One region of the Ralstonia sp. 24A2 genome, then DNA from elsewhere that is predicted to be linked to it. Evidence: predicted binding sites of a transcription regulator. Region 1 holds the regulator's gene; the other holds the start of a gene.
What was found. Region 1 encodes LexA, which represses DNA repair genes until DNA is damaged. Its sites were predicted from a motif close to ACTGTATNNNNATACAGT; they were not measured.
Positions count from the first base shown of each region.

Region 2: the regulator LexA is predicted to act here: its motif matches at 5,471-5,488, upstream of imuA (translesion DNA synthesis-associated protein ImuA).

Region 1 covers NZ_JBPVZD010000002.1:2,064,325-2,075,576, forward strand. Annotated here, with positions in the region: gene ACS13N_RS14515 (dipeptidase) at 1-1,710, shown strand, start outside; gene ACS13N_RS14520 (cupin) at 1,727-2,038, shown strand; gene ACS13N_RS14525 (hypothetical protein) at 2,363-2,545, opposite strand; gene lexA (transcriptional repressor LexA) at 2,664-3,317, opposite strand; gene ACS13N_RS14535 (ferredoxin--NADP reductase) at 3,560-4,336, shown strand; gene ACS13N_RS14540 (asparaginase) at 4,475-5,467, shown strand; gene rpsF (30S ribosomal protein S6) at 5,561-5,929, shown strand; gene priB (primosomal replication protein N) at 5,971-6,297, shown strand; gene rpsR (30S ribosomal protein S18) at 6,301-6,588, shown strand; gene rplI (50S ribosomal protein L9) at 6,613-7,065, shown strand; gene ACS13N_RS14565 (replicative DNA helicase) at 7,207-8,595, shown strand; gene ACS13N_RS14570 (DUF47 domain-containing protein) at 8,745-9,371, shown strand; gene ACS13N_RS14575 (inorganic phosphate transporter) at 9,386-10,396, shown strand; gene ACS13N_RS14580 (C40 family peptidase) at 10,468-11,187, opposite strand.
Region 2 covers NZ_JBPVZD010000003.1:1,683,732-1,694,983, forward strand. Annotated here, with positions in the region: gene ACS13N_RS25175 (hypothetical protein) at 154-285, shown strand; gene ACS13N_RS25180 (cupin domain-containing protein) at 286-816, opposite strand; gene ACS13N_RS25185 (sterol desaturase family protein) at 837-2,042, opposite strand; gene ACS13N_RS25190 (DUF4337 domain-containing protein) at 2,346-2,918, shown strand; gene ACS13N_RS25195 (hypothetical protein) at 3,050-3,742, shown strand; gene dbpA (ATP-dependent RNA helicase DbpA) at 3,756-5,153, opposite strand; gene ACS13N_RS25205 (hypothetical protein) at 5,168-5,353, opposite strand; gene imuA (translesion DNA synthesis-associated protein ImuA) at 5,516-6,448, shown strand; gene ACS13N_RS25215 (Y-family DNA polymerase) at 6,381-7,943, shown strand; gene ACS13N_RS25220 (error-prone DNA polymerase) at 7,951-11,181, shown strand.

The DNA.
Region 1 (11,252 bases):
GGTCTGTCCTCGCTGACGGTCGCTTTGTCGCTCGCGTTTGGCGCCGGCGCCTTCGCTGCCACGCTCCAGAAACCTCAACTCGACGCGCTGGTTGCGGCCGAGCAATCCAAGGCTTCGGCTGATCTGAACAGCTTCCTGGCTGCCGCTGCCAAGGCGGATCCGCAGGTTGCAGGCAGCATTGCCGCGTATCAGAAGAGGGCTGCGCTGACGGGCGACGATCTCGTCAACATCGGCCGCCTGCTCGGCGTGTACAACCGTCTGCACAACCAGCAGGCCGTGATCGGCTCGATCGAAAAGATGGTCGCGCTGCCCACGGTGCGCGACGACAAGATTCCGCAATACGAAAACCCCGCCATCGTGGCGTTCGGCAAGCTGGTCGAGGGCATGGCGCATGACTTTGGCCTGACGTACCGCAACGTCGACAACCGCGTGTTTGAAGTCACGCTGCCTGGTACCGGCTCGGACGAATTCGGCATCCTGACGCATGCCGACGTCGTGCCCGCCAAGGCTGAGGAATGGGTGCTCGGCGACGGCACCAAGCTCGATCCGTTCAAGGTCACGCGCGTCGGCAACCTGCTGTACGGCCGCGGCACCATTGACGATAAGGGTTCGATCGCCGCCGCGCTGTACGCCATGAAGACGGTCAAGGACAGCGGCGTGCCGCTCGCACGCACGATCCGCCTGATGATCGAGACCACCGAAGAAACCGGCGGCGATGGCATGAAGTACTACCGCGAGCGTACGCAATTGCCCGCGTACAACATCGTGCTCGACAGCAAGTACCCGGCCGTGGTGGCCGAGAAGGGCACGGGCGCATTGAAGGTGTTCTTCCCCGCGCAGGCTGGCGATGCATCCCGCACGGCCATTGCTTCGATGACGGGTGCGGCGTCGGCCAGTTCTGTCCCGCAGACGGCGACCGCCACGCTCAAGGGTGGTGATCTGGGCGTGGCTGCCGCCGCGCTTGAAGCCAAGCGCGATGCCTTTGTGAGTAGCCTGGCAGCGCAGGGCAAGTTCTCGATCGACATCACGCGCAACGCAGACAGCATCGTCGTGAAGGTTACTGGTACCTCGGCGCACGGCTCGCGCCCGGAAGAGGGCGTGAATCCGCTACCGCGCCTGGCGCTGTTCCTGCGCGCGGCGGATCTGGGCCTGGCCGACAATGCCTACGCCCATGCCGTGCGCTACCTGACCGACCTCTACGGCACCGACTACCTGGGCAACACTATCGGCGTCGCCTACAAGGACGATTTCATGGGCCCGCTCACCATCTCGCCTACCGTGATCGGTGACAAGAACGGCCGCGTGGAGGTGACTGCCAACGTGCGCATGCCGCGTGGCAAGACACCCGACGCGCTGCGCGGCGAGATCGCTGGCAAGATCAACGCGTGGGCCAACGCCAACCACGTCGCGCTGGAAATCAACTACGACCAGGGCAACTGGATGGCGCGCGATCCGAAGGGCGCCTGGCTGTCGACGCTGCTTAACATCTACGGCGACACGACGGGCCTGGACGCCAAGCCCGTGCCGACTGCTGGCAGCACGACCGCCAAGCTGATGCCGAATGCCATCAATTTCGGCCCGGCCATGCCCGGCAAGAAGTACACCGCGCACAACGCCAACGAGTACAAGGAAGTGCCGGATCTCGACTTGGACATGCAGATGTTCACCGAGATGCTGGTGCGCATCGGCAACCTACCGTCGATGCAGTAACTGTCGCACGATCGCCATGAAGATCATCCGCGCCAAGTCGTTCACAGCAGAGCGTGCTTGGGGCGCGCTCGACATTGCCAACATGGGTGGCATCACGACGCGCCTGCATTGGGCTGATCAGCCTTACCGCTGGCATGTGAACGATGGCGAGGAGGTCTTCGTGGTGCTCGACGGTGCCGTCGATATGCACTATCGAGAAGCCGACGAGGAGAAGGTTGCAGTGCTGGAGCCGGGCGACATCTTCTTTGCAGGTATCGGCTGCGAGCATGTGGCACATCCGCGTGGTGCGGCGCGGATTCTCGTAGTGGAGAAGGCGGGCAGCGTTTAGCGTTGGCCGGCGGTGTAGCGCAAAAAAAAAAGCCCGCAGTCAGCGGGCTTCGAATTCAGCGATCTCAATTGCCCCTGAGGGCACTAGCAATACTACTGTCACGCACGCCAAACAAAATCCGGGTAAACGTCCGTTTTGCCAGCGAAACATTCGCGAATGTGGCGCTGCATCAACATGCGGACTGAAAAAACAGCCCGCACAAATGGCGGGCCGAAAATCAGTTGAAGAAAGCCCTGTCCTCAGGGCCCGGCCAGTGTATGAAATCAGTTGCGGCGGCAGCATTGGGGATTGCCCTGATCGGTGCTGCAACGTGATGCATTGGCGTCAACAACGTTCGGCGCCCGCCGGGCGCGCTGCTGCCGGAATGGCGTCCAGCATGCGGCAGATCGCGGCCATGCTGCCGACCATCGTGCGGCGTTGCTCCCCCTGATAGATGCGCACGCCCTGGGTTTGGCGGAAGGGCACCGGATGCACCGGGCGGCGGGAAGACATCGATCCGAGTCGCATGGCAGACCTCGTGGGTTCGGGTGAAAAAACGGACGGCAAGACGCCGCCCCGGCGAGCCAGCGGCTCACCTCCGGGTAGGACAAAACGGCAAAGGAAGTGGCGCGCGTGCGCCTTAGACTTACGGGGCAGCTGGCCGGATCAGGCCGACAGCCAATCCTTCCAGGTGGAACTCATCGCGATCCAGATCGACGTGGATTGGCTCGAAATCCGGGTTCTCAGCAATCAGCTCAACATGGCGGCCCTTACGCTGGAAGCGCTTGACCGTGACGTCGTCGCCCAGGCGTGCGACGACGATCTTGCCGTTGGCGGCTTCGGTGGCGCGTTGCACGGCCAGCAAGTCGCCATCCAGGATGCCGGCGTCGCGCATGCTCATGCCGCGCACCTTCAGCAGAAAGTCGGGCTGGGCAGAGAACAGCGACGGATCGACCTGGTATTGCCGATCAATATGTTCGGCGGCCAGGATCGGGCTGCCCGCGGCCACGCGGCCAACCAGCGGCAGCGTCAACTGCATCAACCCCATCGACGGTAGCGAGAACTGGTGGTGGCTCGCATCTGCGCCCGTCGCCCGCAGCCGGATGCCACGCGAAGCACCGGGCGTCAGTTCGATCACCCCCTTGCGCGCCAGTGCCCGCAGGTGTTCTTCGGCGGCATTGGCCGACGAGAAACCGAACTCCGCGGCGATCTCGGCGCGGGTGGGCGGAAAGCCGGTGCGCTGGATCGTCTGGCGGATCAGGTCGTAGATCTGCTGCTGGCGGGGGGTGAGGGTGGCCATGGAGTACTGTATATCTGAACAGGTGCTGTGATTTTATACAGTGACGCGGGAAGCGCAAGTGATTTTGTTGTGACGTGTTGCATGAGCGCGCCGTTACCTCTGATCCACGTCAAAACCTATGCGGCTGGTTAGAAGCTTATGCGCAATCCATACAGGCGCGGCTAAGGGGAATCGCATAAAATCAAGGCCTTGACCGATTTTGCACTGCCATAAAGCCTCCCTGGGCTGGCCCGAACGTCACCATGTCCGCTTTCAATCAAGAGACCGTTCTGAGCGTCCATCACTGGAACGACTCGCTGTTCAGCTTCAAGACCACGCGCGACCAGGCGCTGCGCTTCCACAACGGCCATTTCGTCATGATCGGTCTGGAAGTCGAGGGCAAGCCGCTGATGCGCGCCTACAGTATCGCCAGCCCCAACTATGAAGAGCATCTGGAGTTCTTCAGCATCAAGGTGCAGAACGGCCCGCTCACCTCGCGCCTTCAGCACCTGAAGGTGGGCGACAAACTGCTGGTGAGCAAGAAGCCGGTCGGTACGCTTGTGCTGGACGATCTGCTGCCCGGCAAGAACCTCTACCTGTTCGGCACCGGCACCGGTCTGGCGCCGTTCATGAGCATCATCCAGGACCCGGACACCTATGAGCGCTTCGAAAAGGTCGTACTGCTGCACGGCGTGCGCCAGGTGAGCGAGCTGGCTTATGCCGACTTCATCACCAGCGAACTGCCGAACAACGAATTCTTCGGCGACCAGGTGCGTGAGAAGCTGATCTATTACCCGACTGTCACGCGTGAGCCGTTCCGCAACATGGGTCGCCTGACCGATCTGGTGGACAACGGCAAGCTGTCCGCCGACATCGGTCTGCCACCGATGGACCCGGCCGTGGATCGCGCCATGATCTGCGGCAGCCCGGCCATGCTGGAAGACACCTGCAAGCTGCTCGACGCGCGCGGCTTCAAGATTTCCCCGCGCATGGGCGAAGCCGGTGACTACGTGATCGAGCGCGCCTTCGTCGAGAAGTAAGCGACGCTGCTTTTGCTGCAAACGCCGGCCTGTGTGCCGGTGTTTTGCTTTGGCGCTCGCCCAAGGGCAATCCCGCGTCGGCAAAGGCGGGGCGCGCGGATACAATGCGCGCCTTGCCCACCACGCATGTCTGCAACGATGTCCTTGCCTACCATTGCCATCCTCGCCACCGGCGGCACGATCGCCGGGTCTGCCGATGATGCCGGCTCCGCTGCCCGCTACCGTGCGGGCGCCGTGCCCATCGACCAACTGCTCGCTGCCAGCAAGCTTGGCTTGGAGCGCATCGCCAACGTGCGTGCTGAACAGGTCGCGCAGATCGACAGCAAGGACGTGACCTTCGACGTGTGGGAAAAGCTGGTCGCGCGGATCCGCCACTGGATCGACGTTGAGCGCGTGGATGGCGTGGTCATCACGCACGGCACCGATACGCTCGAAGAGACTGCCATGCTGCTGCACCTGACGCAGCAGGGCGACACGCCCATTGTTGTGACTGCGGCGATGCGGCCGTCGACATCGCTGTCTGCGGATGGCCCGCTGAACCTGCTGAACGCTGTGCGTCTGGCGGCCCATCCGGCCTCGCGTGGGCGGAGTGTGCTGGTAGCGCTCAACCAGCGCGTGCACGCAGCGCGTGATGTGCAGAAGGGGCATACCTACGCGGTGGAGGCGTTTGTCTCGCCAGAGGGGGGGCCAGTAGGTTTCGTGTTGGACACGCAGGTGCAGTTCTCGCGTGCGACGCAGCGCCCGGCTTCGGCCGATGCGCTGCCGATGCCGTCGGCGGGTCAATGGCCGTGGGTGGAAGTGCTGGCGAGCTATGCGCAACCGGATGCTCGGCTGGTCGATACGCTGGTCGCGGCCGGTGTGAAGGGGTTGGTGATTGCGGCCACCGGCGCAGGCTCTATCCACACGAATCTGGAGGTGGCGCTTGAGCGCGCCAGCCAGCAAGGTGTTTTTGTGCTGCGTTCCACACGTACGGGCGCGGGCGTCGTGCCGGCGCAACCTGGTGGGCAGGGCTGGGCCTCAACGGGCACGCTCAATCCGTATAAGGCGCGCGTGCTCCTGATGCTGCTCATCGCGGCCGGGCGTGCTCAGGCAGAAACTGCCTCCCTGCAGCAAGTCATTGATCAATATTGAAAATTTCGGCTGAGTCTGCGTATAATGGCAGGCTATTCAACCTTGCTGCACCGGGGTGTGACGCCCGGGCAGCTTTATCCATAAGGAACGTCAATGCGTCATTACGAAATCGTATTCATCGTCCATCCGGACCAGAGCGAGCAAGTGCCCGCGATGATCGAGCGCTACAAGAGCACGGTCACCACGCAAGGCGGCCAAGTGCATCGCGTCGAGGATTGGGGCCGTCGTCAACTGGCCTACATGATCCAGAAGCTGGCCAAGGCTCACTACGTGTGCATGAACATCGAGTGCGGCAAGGAAACCCTGGCTGAGCTCGAACACGCGTTCAAGTTCAACGACGCTGTGCTGCGTCACCTCATCGTTCAGACCAAGAAGGCTGAAACGGCTCCGTCGCCGATGATGAAGGAAGTGGCACGCGAAGAGGCCAAGAAGGCCGCCGCTCAGACCGAACAGGCCGCCTGATGCCGCGCGGTGCGGCGACTGTTTGATCACGCGCCGCGAGCATGAACGGAAACCCCGGGGACAACGCCATCAACCGCCTGCAGCTCGTCGCCACACTGGTCGAGCGCGAGGTGATGCGATACACCCCAGCCGGTGTGCCCATCGTCAATTGCTTGCTGACCTACAGCGGGCAGGCGATGGAAGCGCATACGGCGCGACAGGTCGAGTTTTCGATCGAAGCGCTGGGTGCCGGCAAGATGGCCTCCGTTCTGGACCGCATCGCACCGGGCACCGTCCTGGATTGCGTCGGATTCCTGGCTCGCAAGCACCGCAGCAGCAAGGCACTGGTCTTTCACATCTCCGGATGTAACGTATTCGTAAAGGATTGAATCATGGCATTCATGAACAAGAAGCAGCGCGACGCGAAGAACAAGAAGCGCTTCACGCAGCAAAACCCGCTGTTCAAGCGTAAGAAGTTCTGCCGCTTCACCGTGGCAGGCGTTGAGCAAATCGACTACAAGGACGTCGAAACGCTCAAGGACTTCATCGGCGAGAACGGCAAGATCACTCCGGCCCGCCTGACCGGCACGCGCGCGATTTATCAGCGCCAGCTCGATACGGCCATCAAGCGCGCGCGTTTCCTCGCGCTGATGCCGTACACCGATCAGCACAAGAAGTAATCGGCGCGGATAAGGAGAAAAACGATGCAAGTCATTCTGCTGGAAAAAGTCATCAACCTGGGTAACCTGGGCGACGTGGTGCGTGTGAAGGACGGCTACGCCCGTAACTTCCTGATCCCGCAAAAGCAAGCACGCCGTGCTACGGCTTCGGCGATCAAGGAATTCGAAGCTCGCCGCGCTGAGCTGGAAAAGCTGGCCGCTGAAAAGCTGGCCGCTGCACAAGCCGAAGGCGAAAAGCTGAACGGCCTGACGCTGCAACTGTCGCAAAAGGCTGGTGTGGATGGTCGCCTGTTCGGCTCCGTCACCAACCACGACATCGCTGACGCACTGGTTGCGCAAGGCTTCAAGGTCGAGAAGGCGCAAGTGCGTCTGCCGAACGGCCCGCTGAAGACCACGGGCGACCACGCGGTCGTCGTGTCGCTGCACACCGATGTGGCCGTCGACGTGAACGTGTCGGTGCAAGGCGAGACTGTCTAAGCACGTACGCTGCATCTCGCGACGCCCGGGTAACCGGCTGGAGCGAGTCAAGAAGGCAGGGACGAAAGTCTCTGCCTTTTTTGTTGTCATTTGTGTCAGGGGTTCAGATTGAAGACCGAGCAGCGCCGCTATAATCCCGCCATGAACGCGCCCTCCGATCCCCAGCTCGATTCCCTCAAGGTGCCCCCGCATTCCATCGAGGCCGAACAATCGGTGCTCGGGGGCTTGCTGCTGGATAACGCCGCGTGGGATCGCATCGCCGACTTCATCAACGAGCACGATTTCTACCGCTACGATCACCGGCTGATCTTCCACAACATCGGCAAACTGATCTCACAGGCCAAGCCGGCCGACGTGATCACGGTGTATGAGCAGCTGCAGGCGGCGGGCAAGGCGGAAGAGGTGGGTGGCCTGGCCTACCTGAACGCACTGGCGCAGAACACGCCGAGCGCGGCCAACATCCGCCGCTATGCCGAAATCGTCCGTGACCGTGGCGTGCTGCGCCAACTGGTAACGATTGCCGATGAGATTTCTGCCGGCGCCTTCAACCCGCAGGGCCGCGACGTGCGCCAACTGCTGGATGAGGCTGAATCCAAGGTGTTCGCGATTGCCGAAGAGGGCTCGCGCGGGCAGAAGGGCTTCCTGGAAATCCAGCCGCTGCTGACGCAGGTGGTCGAGCGTATCGACGAGCTGTACCACCGCGATAACCAGAGCGACATCACCGGCGTGCCGACGGGCTTCGTCGACCTCGACCGCATGACCAGCGGCATGCAGGGCGGGGACCTGATCATCGTGGCTGGCCGCCCGTCGATGGGTAAGACCGCGTTCTCGCTGAACATTGGTGAGCACGTTGCAGTGGAGCAGGGCCTGCCAGTGGCGGTGTTCTCGATGGAAATGGCGGGCACGCAGCTTGCCATGCGTATGCTGGGTTCAGTCGGTCGGCTGGACCAGCACCGTTTGCGTACGGGCCGTCTGCTCGACGAAGACTGGCCGCGCCTGACGCACGCCATTCAGAAGATGAACGACGCGCAGCTCTTCATCGACGAGACGCCCGCGTTGAACCCCATGGAGTTGCGTGCACGCTCGCGCCGGCTGGCACGTCAATGCGGGCAGCTGGGCCTGATCGTCATCGATTACCTGCAGCTGATGTCGGGTTCGGGCGGTGGTGAAAACCGCGCGACCGAAATCTCAGAAATTTCGCGCTCGCTCAAGGGCTTGGCGAAAGAACTGAATTGCCCCGTGATTGCGCTGTCGCAGCTGAACCGAAGCCTGGAACAGCGCCCGAACAAGCGCCCGGTGATGTCGGACTTGCGTGAATCCGGCGCTATCGAACAGGATGCTGACGTGATTCTGTTCATCTATCGCGATCAGGTTTACAACCCCGATTCTCCCGACAAGGGCACGGCCGAAATCATCATCGGTAAGCAGCGTAATGGTCCGATCGGCACCGTTCGGCTCACGTTCTTGGGTGAATATACGAAGTTCGACAACTTCACCGGTGGCAACGCCTTCTTCGACAACGATACGTAATCTGTTTTTCTTGTCGGTCTGCCACAACGTGCCACGCATGATGGGCGCTCGGTTCCGGTAAAATATTGCGTTTTGATGACAGCGCCCGCGGTGATCCCGTCCGGCGCTGTTTTTACGACGTCTGCATTCCTCCGTTTTCAAGGATCATCATGTTCGGTCGCTTCATGCCCACCGAAGGCAAGTTTTTCGAATACTTCAACCAGCATGCCGAGTGCGCCGTCAAGGCAGCACATGCGCTCAAGGAGCTGGTCAACGACCTGCCCAATGCAGAAATGCATGCGCGCAACGTGCAGAACTTCGAGAAGAAGGCCGACCGCATCACGCATGACACGGTCGAGCTGCTGCACAAGACCTTCATCACGCCGCTCGATCGCGACGAGATCCACAAGCTGATCACGACGATGGACGACATCCTCGACCTCATGGAGGACGTGTCGCTCACCATCTCGCTGTATGACGTGACCAACGTAACCGACGAGTCGCGCCAGCTCGCAACGATTTGCGTGGCCTGTTGCGAGGAAGTCCGCAAGGCCGTGGCGCTGCTCAGCGACATGAACAACGGCCGCCAGATCCTGACCATCGCACAGGAAATCGACCGCCTCGAATCGGAGGCCGACCGCGTGATGCGCGCCGCCATGGCCAAGCTGTTCCGCACCGAAAACGACATCAAACTGCTGATCAAGTTGAAGGCGATCTACGAGCAACTGGAGAGCGTCACGGACCGTTGCGAGGATGTCGCCAACATCATCGAAGGCATCGTGCTCGAAAACGCCTGACGAGACGACGCCTCATGCATACGCTTCAGATCAGTCTCTGGGTGGTCGTCCTGCTGGTGGGGCTGGCCATCGTGTTCGACTTCATGAATGGCTTCCACGACGCGGCCAACTCCATCGCTACGGTGGTGTCGACCGGCGTGCTCAAGCCGCAGCAGGCCGTGGCGATGGCCGCAGCCTGCAACGTGATCGCCATTTTTATCTTCCATCTCAAGGTGGCCACCACGGTGGGCCGGGATACGATCGATCCGTCGATTGTTGACCACTACGTCATTTTTGGGGCGCTGGTGGGCGCCATCGCGTGGAACATCATCACGTGGTACTACGGCATCCCGTCGAGCTCGTCGCACGCGCTGATTGGCGGCCTGATTGGTGCGGCCGTGGCCAAGTCCGGCACGGGTTCGCTGGTGGCGAGCGGTTTGCTTAAGACTGTCGCCTTCATTCTGATTTCGCCGCTGCTGGGCTTCATTCTCGGGTCGATCCTGATGGTGGCGGTGTCGTGGTTATTCTTCCGAACGCCGCCATCCAAGGTGGACCGGTGGTTCCGGCGGCTGCAGTTGCTGTCGGCATCGCTGTACAGCCTGGGGCATGGTGGCAACGACGCGCAGAAGACCATCGGCATCATCTGGATGCTGTTGATCGCGGGTGGCTACGCCTCGGCGACTGCAGCTGAGCCGCCGGTGTGGGTCATCGTCTGCTGCTACGTGGCGATCGGCCTAGGCACGTTGATGGGCGGCTGGCGCATCGTGCGCACGATGGGGCAGAAAATCACCAAGCTCAAGCCGGTGGGCGGTTTCTGCGCTGAAACCGGCGGTGCGATGACGCTGTTCCTTGCGTCGGCGCTGGGGGTGCCTGTGTCGACCACGCATACAATCACCGGCGCTATCGTCGGTGTGGGCTCGGCGCAGAAGGCCTCGGCCGTGCGCTGGGGCGTGGCAGGCAACATCGTGTGGGCGTGGATTCTGACGATTCCGGCGTCTGCATTCATGGCGGCGATTGCCTGGTGGATCGGCCGACACGTGCTGTAAGCCGATCCCCATCGCGGAAAACAGAACGCCCACCAAATCGGTGGGCGTTTTGCTTTTGGATTGCCAATGCGTTATTGCGTCGCGAAACGGGCGATGGGGTCGTCGTCTACGGGTATGGCGGCGGTGGGTGTGTTGCGCGCGCGGGCCAGGGCGCCAAGCGGGTCGTCATCAATCGTCCGCGCCGGTGCGGGCAGCGTGACGGGGATCGGCGAGGCTGCGGGGGCAGGCTCATCCGGCAGGTTGCTGACGGCCACTACGCGGCGCGCGCCCATGTAACGGCGTGCCCAGTACGATTTGGTCATGTCTTCCAGGCGCACTGTGCCGCCAGTCGCCGGCGCATGCACAAAGCGGTTCTGGCCGACGTAGATGCCGACGTGCGAGTTCGGTTGGCCGGTGGTGTTGAAGAAGACGAGGTCGCCCGAGGCCACGTCGCGACGCTCCAGCGCTGTGCCGCGACGGCCCATTTCCGAGGCAGTACGGGGCAGGTTGACGGAGGCAGCACGCTGTACGACGTAGCGGACAAGTCCGCTGCAATCAAAGCCGGTGTCGGGCGTATTGCCGCCGTAACGGTACGGTGTACCGACCAGCGCCATCGCTTCAATGGAGATTTCTTCCAGCCCTGCGCTCGGATCGTTGATCGTGGCGCCGCGCGTGCGCAGCCCGGTAGTGTCGCGCGAGGCGGTGGAGCGTGTGGGCGTCGATGAACAGGCGGACAGCAGGCACACCAGCGCCAGCAGGGCGGCGCCTGCCAGTCGGGTGTCGCCATGAGGAAAGCTGTGCCGCGTCAGCATGCGCCATCAGGAAAGTCCGGATAGCTCGCATGCTATGCGCTCGGCGCCATAAAGCCAAACCAGGC
Region 2 (11,252 bases), on a different contig from region 1:
CGCATCACACGCGATGACGTGACGCAAAAGATCCGCCTGAGAATTGGCGCCAAGAACCGTGATTGCTCGCGCAATGGCTTTTGGTTGCCCTCTCATAAGCTGAATCCATGCCGATAAGACAGCTATCGGAGCACGGCAGAGATGGGAGGGGATATGTCCACCACAGCCACCGCACCAGCCAACTGGATCGTCGTCCTGACATGCGCGTACATGGAGTACAGCACGTGGCGCGGCATGAGCGTCTATCGCCGCACAGTCGGCTACGAGAGCGTGGTGTGGTGCTGACTAGCGCACTGCTGGCGCAGTGGGCAACTTCGGTAGCAACCGACGGATCAGATCATCATGTGCCGCATGACTCTTCAACAGCACACGGCTTTCCGCCAATTCGAATTCACTGAATTCGAAACCCGGCGCGACCGTGCAGCCAACCAGCGTGTAACCGTGCGCACCGGCAACACGTTCGGCAGCAAACCAGCGGCCCGCCGGCACCATCGCCTGGTACACCGCCATTTCGTCGTTGGCCGCGTGGCCCAGGCGATGCGTGCGCACCGTACCGCCGTCTTCCAACACATGCACGTCTAACGCATCGCCCGTATGGAAATGCCAGAGCTCGTCCGACTGGATCCGATGCCAGGCGGAGTATGCATCATCCGCCAGCAGGTAGTAGATCGCGGTCGCAGCCGCACGTTCGACGGCAGGGACGCCGCGCTGGATGCGTTCCTCGCTGCGATAGGTCTCGCGGTAGAAGCCGCCTTCCGGGTGCGGTTCGAGACCGAGCCGGTGGATGAGACGCAGCGCAGCGGGGGCGATCGGCATGATGATGGAGTGTCCTCGACTCAGTCCTGCTGACGACGGAACGGAAAGCGCTGCTGGTTGATGAAGCCGTCAGGCATGTAGTCGCCCACCACGCCATATTTTTCCGGGAAGGCCTTCTTCGATTTCACCGCCGTGCCAAACATATAGTCGATGAACGCAAAGTGCGCGGCGTAGTTCTTGTCGATGGCCTCGTCTTCCGATGAGTGGTGCCAGTGGTGGAAGTCCGGCGTCACGAAAATGTACTTCAGTGGCCCCCACGGCAGGTGCACGTTGGCATGATTGAACACCGCCTGGAAGCCCACGATGATGATGTAGACATCCACCACGGCTTTGTCAAAGCCGAGAACGAACAGCGGCCCCAGCACGGCCACACGCGTGACGATCAACTCGAGAATGTGCTGACGCGAACCAGCCAGCCAGTCCATCGTCTTCACGCTGTGATGCACGGCATGGAAGCGCCACAGGAAAGGCACCTCGTGATACGCACGGTGCGTGACGTACTCCATCAGGTCGGCCACCAGCATGCACAGCAGCAACTGCGGAATGAACCAGATATGCTGCACCATCTGCTGGAAATCTGCGTGGACCATCCACCCGAACACGCGGTGGATCAGGAAGTTCACTACCAGCAGCACCAGGCCCACGATGAAATGGTTGACCGCGAAGTGCGCCATGTCGGTCTGCCACTCGGCGCGGAACACCGGCTGCTTCTTGTAGAGCGGGAACAGCTTTTCGAGCAACACGAAAATGGCGGTGGAGCCGAGCAGGTCGAGAATGAACCAATCCATGCCGATATACGGCGTATGGTCAGGGAAATCGCCCACCGGCACGCGCGAACCGCCCAATGCCACTGCAATCACCACGAACACAAACGCCAGGCAGTTCAGGCGGCGGCGGTTATCCAGCACGATATTCGCCAGCGACAGGCCACCCGAAATCAGCAGCGAGACAAACAGGATCTGCCGAATCACATCAACCGAGTACGCACGCCGCAATTCCGGCGTGGTCATGTACTGCGGAAAGTGAAACGCCAGCACGCCCAGCAGGCAGAGGAAACCCAGCACCAGCGCCAGGACGGTGCCGATCATGCCGCGGCCGAAAACCATGCCGCCGCTGGAATGCAGCAGCGTGTTGGCATCGCGGATGGTGGCGTCAGCCACGCGGACGATGGCGGGGTGATGTTCCTCTTCAGGCGAAGGTGCCGAAGGTTTGTGGTTGGTATCCATGGATCTGACTCGCGCGTATTGTTTTGTTTTATTAACAATGCGATAGCCGATTTGATATCGGTCCCCGTTCGCATCGCTGCGCGATTATACGGATCAGACTGACGGGTTCAACGCTCTGTTTTTCACTCGGAAATCCCCCGAGAGATTGGCCGGCTTTTTTAAAGCACGCCAGCTTAGGGAAGGGCGGCCCATGCCGTTGGATACATGCACCAGCGGGCGTTGCGTTTCCACACAAGTCCATGCATTGTGAGGTCCGCGCCTGACGGGGCGCATGACCACACAAAACCAAAATGGGGAGCCACGATGTCTGAAGGATTTCACGTGCACGGCGCGCACGACCATGTGCTGGAGCATGCCGCAGAAACCGGCCACGCAGACAGCTTTGCCGGCCGCATCGCTGTCATGACGGCCATTCTGTCGACGGCCGGTGCCATCTTCGGCTACCAGGGCGGTGCCACGCAAAACGAAGCGCTGCTGGCCAAGAATGAAGCGGCCATCCACAAGACGGAAGCCGCCAACCGCTGGGCCTACTACCAAGCCAAGGGCCAGAAGCAGGCGATTGCGGAATTGACCGCGCAACTGCCCGGCGCCGACCAGGCGGCCGCCAAGCGCGAAGCCCAGCGCTACGCCACCGAGAAGGAAGACATCCGCCGCCAGGCCGAAGACCAGGAGCGCCTGGCCAAGGAAGCGGACGAAGCCAGCGAGCGCGCCGTGCACCATCACCACCGGTGGGCGCAGGCGGTGGTGGCCATGCAGGTGTCGATTGCGCTGGCGGCGATCACGCTGCTGTCGCGTCGGCGCTGGCTGCAGGTGATCTCGTACGGTGTGGGTGGGCTGGGTGGTGTGCTGGCGGTGATGGCGATGCTGCATATCTGAGTTGAGCCGGCACAATCGTTCATCGCGCGGCGGTTGCGCCGTCATGTGCGCTGCCGCGAGAATGTCGCCCGTGCGGGAGGCAGTCCGTCTCCCCGAACCTGGACACGAACAGCATGACACTCGGAATGTGGATGCGGCGCGCGGTGGCAATCCTGGGCTTGTCGGCTAGCGTACTGGCCGTGGCGGCTGGCCCAGCGGTTGAGCCCGGCGAATACGTCTATGTGGAAGGCGGCAGCGCCCATGGCGCGATGTCGGTCAAGGGTAGCGGCTTCAACATCGAAACGATGGGTGCGAACTGCCATACGTGCGCCGTCAGCGGGACGTTCAAGGGCCGCACCGGCGTAGCCGATGCATGCCGCATCGCGGTGTCGGGCGGCAACGGCGTGCTCAAGCTCGATACGTCTGCCACGCAGGACGCCTGTCGTGATTTTTGCGGCATGCGTGCCGGGTTCGATGGCGAGTATCGCCGCCCACCCGCTGCGTGCACCGATCGCCAACGTACGGTCCGCATCGGCCAAGCGCATAAGCAATACGCTGCCAAGGACTATGACGGCGCCCGCACAACGCTGCGCGCACTGCTCTCCGAATGCGACACCTTCATGGATTGGATCGAGCGCGACAAGGCGCGTAGCGACCTGGCCGTGACGGAATACCATCGTGGCGACAACCAACAGTGCCTGGCGGCGTTGTCCGACACCGTGGCTGTGCGCATGCAGGGCGACAGTTCAAGCTTCCTGCCGCCGTGCGACGCCGACAACTACGCATCCACCAGCAAGGCGATCCTCTACAACCAGGGGCTGTGCAAGGCGCCGGCCAAGCACTGACCAGCCACCGGCGTCATTCGTCCATCAATCGAACCCTGACCTTCTTGCCCTTCACCGTGCCCCCGTTGAGCTTGCGCAGCGCGTCGCGCGCGATGCCACGCTCGACGGCGACGTAGGTCGAGAATTCGGTCACATTGATCTTGCCGATCTGGTCGCCGCGAAAACCAGCGTCGCCAGTCAGCGCACCGAGCACATCGCCGGGACGGATCTTGTCCTTGCGCCCGCCGAGAATCTGCAGCGTTTCCATGGGCGGCAGCAGCGGCCCGTCGTTGCTGGTATCGAGTTCGTCGAGCTGATGCCATTCGACCTCGCGCCCAAGCACCTCCTCGATATTGCCGACACGGCCCATCTCGTCCATGCTCGCAAGGCTCAGCGCCCAGCCGTTCTCATCGGCGCGGCCCGTGCGGCCGATCCGATGCACGTGCACTTCGGGGTCGGGAGTCACGTCGACGTTGATCACTGCTTCAAGTTGTGCGATATCGAGCCCGCGTGCGGCAACGTCGGTCGCAACCAGCACCGAGCAGCTTCGGTTCGCGAACTGGATCAACACCTGGTCGCGTTCGCGTTGCTCAAGCTCGCCATGCAACGCCAGCGCATGGATGCCCTCTGCGCGCAGCACGTCGAGCAGGTCGCGGCATTGCTGCTTCGTGTTGCAGAACGCAAGCGTGCTGACCGGGCGATAGTGCTTGAGCAGCAGCCCGACGGCATGCAGCCGCTTGTTGTCGGTCACCTCGTAGAAGCGCTGGCGGATCTTGCTGTCGTCGTGGCGCTCTTCGAGTTTCACCTCTTTCGGATTGCGCAGGATCTGCCGGCACAGCTTGGCGATGCCGTCCGGGTAGGTCGCCGAAAACAGCAGCGTCTGCCGGTCGGTCGGGCACTGGCGCACGACCGTCGCGATATCGTCGAAGAAGCCCATGTCGAGCATCCGGTCCGCTTCGTCGAGCACCAGTGTCTTGAGCGCATCGAGCGCGAGATTGCCGCGTTCGAGGTGGTCCATGATGCGACCCGGCGTGCCGACGACGATATGTGCACCGTGTTCAAGGCTTTCCGCCTGCGGGCGCATCGGGGTGCCACCGCAGAGCGTCAGCACCTTCACGTTCTCTTCGGCGCGCGCGAGGCGGCGGATTTCCTGCGTGACCTGATCAGCGAGTTCACGCGTTGGGCACAGCACCATCGCCTGCACGTCAAAGCTGCGTGCGTCGAGTCGCGTGAGCAGCGGGAGCGAGAACGCCGCGGTCTTGCCGCTGCCGGTCTTCGCCTGTGCGATCAGGTCGTGGCCCGCCAGCGTGATCGGCAGGCTCGCGGCCTGGATCGGCGTCATGTCGGTGTAACCGAGCTGCGCGAGGTTCGCGAGCACGGCGGGGGCGAGTGCCAGGGTACTGAAGGGCGTGGCGGTCGGTTCGGTGGTCATGTTGTTGCGTCGGTTCAATTGAACGGCCGGCCTTCGATTTGCTCGTAGACGACCGTGCCGTCGTCGGCCTCGAAGCGCTCGACGTAGTTGCGTGCGCCGCATAGCGTGCAGCGGAACAGCGGCCCCTGGCCTTCGTCCTTGATGACGACTTCGGACGGTTCCCACTGCGTGCCGCAGCTCTGGTTTTTGCAAGTGAACACGGTTTTCTCCAGGTGGGTTCGGTTGCGCACCGTTGGTGGCAAGGCGGGATGGGGCGACAAGATGGAACAACGGCAAGGACGTTTAGAAACAGGCTAGCGCAGAGCGAAAGTTGTGATACTGTATATCCATACAGTATTTGCGATTTGTCCCCCGCGCTTTCCATGTTTGCGCCGTCCCCGTCTCTTTTTCCCGCTGAAGGTGTCGCGGAACACCCTGTCGCCACTGGGCCGGCGGTGTGTGTGTCGCGCCTGCCTGCGCAAAGAGCCCGGATAGTACCAGCGCCTGAGACACTGCACCCGGCGCTGTGGCGTGCAGGCAGCCTGGCCCGGGCCAGTGGCCGCGTTCTGGCCACCGGTTACGACGCACTGAACACCGAATTGCCCGGCGGCGGCTGGCCGCTGGGTGGGCTGACAGAACTGCTGTGCCCCCAGCCTGGTATCGGTGAGTGCCGTCTGCTGCGTCCGGCACTGTCCACGCTGTGCGCTGGGGCAGGGCGCATTGCCTTGGTCGGCCCGCCCTATCTACCTAACGCGGTGCGGCTGGTCGGCTGGGATTTCTCTCCTGAGCAGATTGTCTGGGTGCGCGCCGACCAGCCGGCCGACCTGCTGTGGGCAGCCGAGCAGATCGTACGCAGCCAGGCATTTGGCGGCGTGCTGATTTGGCTGAACCAGGCGCGCCCCGGCGCGCTGCGCCGGCTGCAGGTGCTGGCACAAGCAGGCGAGAGCGCTATCTGGGTGTTCCGGCCGGCACAGGCGCTGCGTGAGTCATCACCGGCGGTGCTGCGTCTTGGGCTGGTGCCGGCGGGTGGTGATGCGCTGTCCATTCTCTTTCACAAGCGGCGCGGGCCATTGCGTGACACGCCGCTGCTGTTGCCGTTGGCGGATCCGCTGCAGGCAGGGCGCGCTTCCGTTCGTCCGCTGCCCACGCAGCCTGCCGAGCCATTCACCATGGACCCGGCCACTGCGGCGCTGCTGGCCGCGCTGTCGTCTTCCTCTGCGTTCGATGCTTTGTCGGACGCTTCTGATCATGCCGTTCTGGATCGCGGTGCATCTGCCCCGTCTGCCGCTCGACGCGCTTCGACCCCAGTGGTCTGACCCCGCCGCGCTGCCCCTGCCGGTGGTGGTGCTGGAGCAGGAGCGCGTGGTGTCAGCCAACCGTCTGGCGGCGCGTGAAGGCGTGCACACGGGCTTGCGCCGGGCGGGGGCGCAGGCGCTGGTGCCGCACGCCGTGCAGCTTGAACGTGATCCGGCGGCCGAGGCGCGGCTGATGCAATCGCTGGCGCTGGCGCTGCTGGCATTCACGCCGCACGTGACGCTGGATGTGGCCGACGAGGCAACGGTGCTGCTTGAGGTGGAGGCGAGCCTGCGCCTGTTCGGCGGGCATCGCGCGCTGTGCCGAGCGGTGAAGTATTGCGCGTACCGGTTGGGCGCCGTTCCTGTGCTCGGCGCCGGACCGACGGCACGCGGTGCGGCATGGCTGGCGAGCACGCCACCGGTGCGTGGGCGTCGCGCAGCAATGCAAGGCGGTGTACGACGGGCCGTGCGGCTAAAGCGCATGTCGACCCTGCTAGACGCACTGTCGATCGATGCCGTGGTACGCCTGACGCGTCCGGATTGGCTTGAGGGTCTTGGTTGTCGCCAACTGGCCGATCTGCGTGGGCTGCCACGTGCGGGCCTGCGACGGCGCTGCGGGCCGCTGCTGGTCGATACGCTCGACGCGGCCTATGGCGATGGACATGAGAGCTTCACATGGTTTGCCGCACCGCTGCGCTTTGATGTGCCACTGGAACTGCCCGGTCGTATCGACAGCGCCGAAGGTGTATTGGCTGCGTCCGAGCAATTGCTGTTGCAACTGGTTGGCTGGTTATCGGCCCATCAACTGGGGGCGAAGACCTGTCGGCTCGCGCTTGAGCACGAACGCCGGCGCGGCCGAAGCAGTGAGGATGCCGCATCTTCCACGCCGGTGGAGATCGCCCTGGCGCAGCCGGTTCGCACGCTGGCGCACCTGTCACGCGTGCTGCACGAGCGCATGCACCGGCTCACGCTGATCGCCCCGGTGGTTGAGCTGCGCCTGACGGTGACGGACGCCACACCGCTGGCACCGCCTACGGAATCGTTGTTTCCCGAACCCGGTGGCCGGGCGGAAGATGCGGCTCGCCTAATCGACACACTCATTGCCCGTTTAGGGGCGGGCAACGTGCGCCACCCGCAGCCGTGCGCCGACCATCGCCCCGAGCGCGCCAACCATTGGGTAGAGGTGAACGCCGCCACCACCGCGCACAGCCGCGCCGCCGCACGTCAGGCGCTGGCGCAGTGGCACGCGCAGCAACCCGAGCGGCCGCTGTGGCTGCTGGAGAAACCCATCCCGCTGCTGACGCGCCGACACTATCCGTACTACCGTGGACCGCTGCGGCTGGTGTCCTTGCCCGAGCGCATCGAATCCGGCTGGTGGGACGACGCCCTCATCAAGCGCGACTACTTCATCGCAGAAGGCGAGGAGGCTGTGCGCTACTGGGTCTACCGCGAGCGTGTTTCGTCATCGGCCAGCGAGGAAGACGCCCGCTGGTATCTGCACGGCCTGTTCGGCTAAGCGTGTCATGGCGACAGACACATCGCCCTCCATCGGCCTGCCTGACTATGCCGAGCTGCATTGCATCAGTAATTTCACGTTCCTGACGGGCGCGTCGCACCCAAAAGAACTGGTGGAGCGTGCCAAGCAATACGGCTATCAGGCTTTGGCGTTGACCGACGAATGCTCCGTGGCCGGCACCGCGCGTGCCCTCGTGACCGCCAAGGAGGAGGACTTCAAACTCATCATCGGCAGCCGCTTTACCGTGCGCAATGGACAGGGCGAGCCCTGGCTGCAGTTGGTGCTGTTGGCGCAAAACATCGAGGGTTACGGCAACCTGAGCGAGGTCATCACGCACGCGCGGCTGGCAGCGCCCAAAGGGGAATACCGCCTGCTGGCCGATAACTTGGCTGCGCCCAAGGGCGAGTTGGCCCACCTGCGCGGCGTGCCTGACTGCCTGGCGATTCTGCTGCCCGACTATGACGCCGACCCGCAACAACTACGCATGCAGGCGTTGTGGTGCCAGCGCGTGTTTGGCGATCGGCTATCGATTGCGCTGGAGTTGCCGCTGCGTCATGCGGATGACCGCCATCGCGGCACGGTGGCAGCAGTCTCGGAGCAGCTCGATGTGCCGATGGTTGCCACCGGCGGCGTGCAGATGCACACGCGGCAGCGCAAGCCATTGCACGATGTGCTGACGGCCATTCGCCTTTCCAAGCCGATTGCCGAGTGTGGATTGGAGCTGTCACCCAGCGCCGAGCAGGCCATGCGCACGCGCATGCAGCTTGCGTTTCTCTACCAGGGCGAGCGTGGCAAGCGTGCCCTGCATCGCAGTGTGGAGTTGGCCGGCCTGTGCCAGTTCTCGCTCGATGAAATCGAATATGAATACCCGAGCGAGGTCGTTCCAGAAGGCATGACACCTGCCGAGTACCTGCTCGCCGAGGTCCACGCCGGTGCCAAGCGGCGCTACCCACAAGGCACGCCCAAGAAGGTGCTCAAGCAGATCAGCATGGAGCTCGATCTGATTGCCGATCTGGGCTACGAGCCGTTCTTCCTGACCGTCTACGACGTGGTGAAGTTCGCCCGCAGCAAGGACATTCTCTGCCAGGGGCGTGGCTCAGCGGCCAACTCTGCGGTGTGCTACTGCCTGGGGATCACCGAGGTGAACCCGGACAGCGGCAATGCGTTGTTCGCGCGTTTCCTTTCACGCGCACGCAGCGAGCCCCCCGACATCGACGTCGATTTCGAGCACCAGCGCCGCGAAGAGGTCATCCAGTACATCTACGAGAAATACGGCGTGACACGCACCGCACTGGCCGCCGCGCTCATCACGTACCGCACGCGCAGTGCCTTGCGCGACGTTGGACGCGCGCTCGGCATCGATCTCGGCATCATCGAGCAGGTAGCCAAGGGGCAGGCGTGGTGGGATAGCCGTAAGGAGTTTGCCGAGCGTGCTGGTCAGCAGGGGTTGGACCCGGAGTCCCCGCTGGTGCGGCGCTGGGCTGAACTGGTGGGTGAGCTGCGTGGTTTTCCGCGCCACCTGTCGCAGCACGTGGGCGGGTTCGTGATCGCGCAGCACAAGCTCTCACGCCTGGTGCCGATCGAGAACGCGGCCATGGAGAACCGCCGCGTCATCCAGTGGGACAAGGATGATCTCGAATCGCTGCGCTTGCTGAAGGTGGATGTGCTGGCGCTGGGCATGCTCACAGCCATTCGGCGCACGCTCGATATGGTCGATGCGCTGCCTGGTCGTCGTGCGTATTACAAGACGGCCGAAAAGCTTGCCATGCAAGACCTGCCGGAGGGCGACGAAGAAACCTACGACATGATCTGCCGTGCCGAGACCATCGGCGTGTTCCAGATCGAATCGCGCGCGCAGCAATCGATGCTGCCGCGCCTGCGCCCGCGCAAGTATTACGACCTGGTGATCCAGGTGGCCATCGTGCGCCCGGGGCCGATCCAGGGGGGCATGGTCCATCCGTATCTGCAGCGGCGTGAAGCGGAGCGCAATGGTGATCCCAATTGCGTGACGTATCCCGGCAAGGAGGTCGAAGGCGTATTGAAGCGCACGCTGGGCGTGCCGATCTTCCAGGAACAGGTCATGCAGATCGCCATGGATGCGGGCGATTTCACCGCGGATGAGGCTGACCGTTTGCGCCGCGACATGGCAGCCTGGAAGCGCAAGGGGAACCTCACGCAGCATCAGGAGCGCCTGGTACAGGTGATGGTGGAGGAAAAGGGCTACGACCGAGCTTTTGTCGAAGCGTTGTGCAAGCAGATGGAGGGCTTTGCCGAATACGGTTTCCCAGAGAGCCACGCGGCCGGTTTCGCCAAGCTGGCCTACGTCAGCAGCTACCTGAAGTGCCACGAGCCGGCGGCGTTCTTTGCCGCGCTGCTCAACAGTCAGCCGATGGGGTTCTATTCGCCGTCGCAACTGGTGCAGGAAGCGCGGCGTAGCCGGGTGCGTGTACTGCCGGCAGACGTGACGGCCAGCGTATGGGACAGCACGCTGCATCCCCGTGCGGATGGCGATGGCGCGGAGCAGCCCGACATCCGCCTCGGTTTGAATCGCATTCGCGGCATGCGCAAGCCGGCTGCTGAACGCATCGAAGCCGCCCGCGCGCAGGCCCCTTTCACCAGCGTGGACGACTTGGCGCATCGCGCAGAACTGGACCGCCACGACCTGAACGTGCTCGCCGCCGCCAACGCGCTCAAACCGCTGGCGGGCCATCGCCGACAAGCGTTGTGGCAAACGCTCGCCCTGCAGGAGCCCGGACACGACCACGCGCTGCTGCGCCAGGCCCGCCCGGTAGAGGCGCCGCTTGTGCTGCCCGCCCCGCCCATCGGCGAGGAAGTGGTGGCTGATTACAGCAGCCTGGGCCTGTCATTGCAGCGCCATCCGGTCAGCCTGCTGCGGCCCCGGCTTGACGACATGCGCTTTGTGACCGCCGCCATGCTGGCGGGCTATCGCAACGGACAGCTCGCGCGGGCTTGCGGCATCGTCACGGTGCGGCAGCGGCCGGGCACGGCCAAGGGCACCATCTTCGTCTCTATAGAGGACGAAACCGGCACCATCAATGTCGTGCTCTGGCCGCGTCTGATCGAGCGCCAGCGCCGTGAGGTGCTGAACGCCCAGTTGCTGGGCGTCTACGGCAAATGGCAATGCGAACGCGAGACGCGGCATCTGGTCGCTCAGCATCTGGTGGATCTGACGCCACTTCTGGGGCGCTTGGCCACCTCCAGCCGCGATTTCCACTGAACCGGTATCCGCTGGTTTTCCTGCCCCGCTTCAACTGACCGCCGAATCACCTTCCGGCATGGCAATTGCGT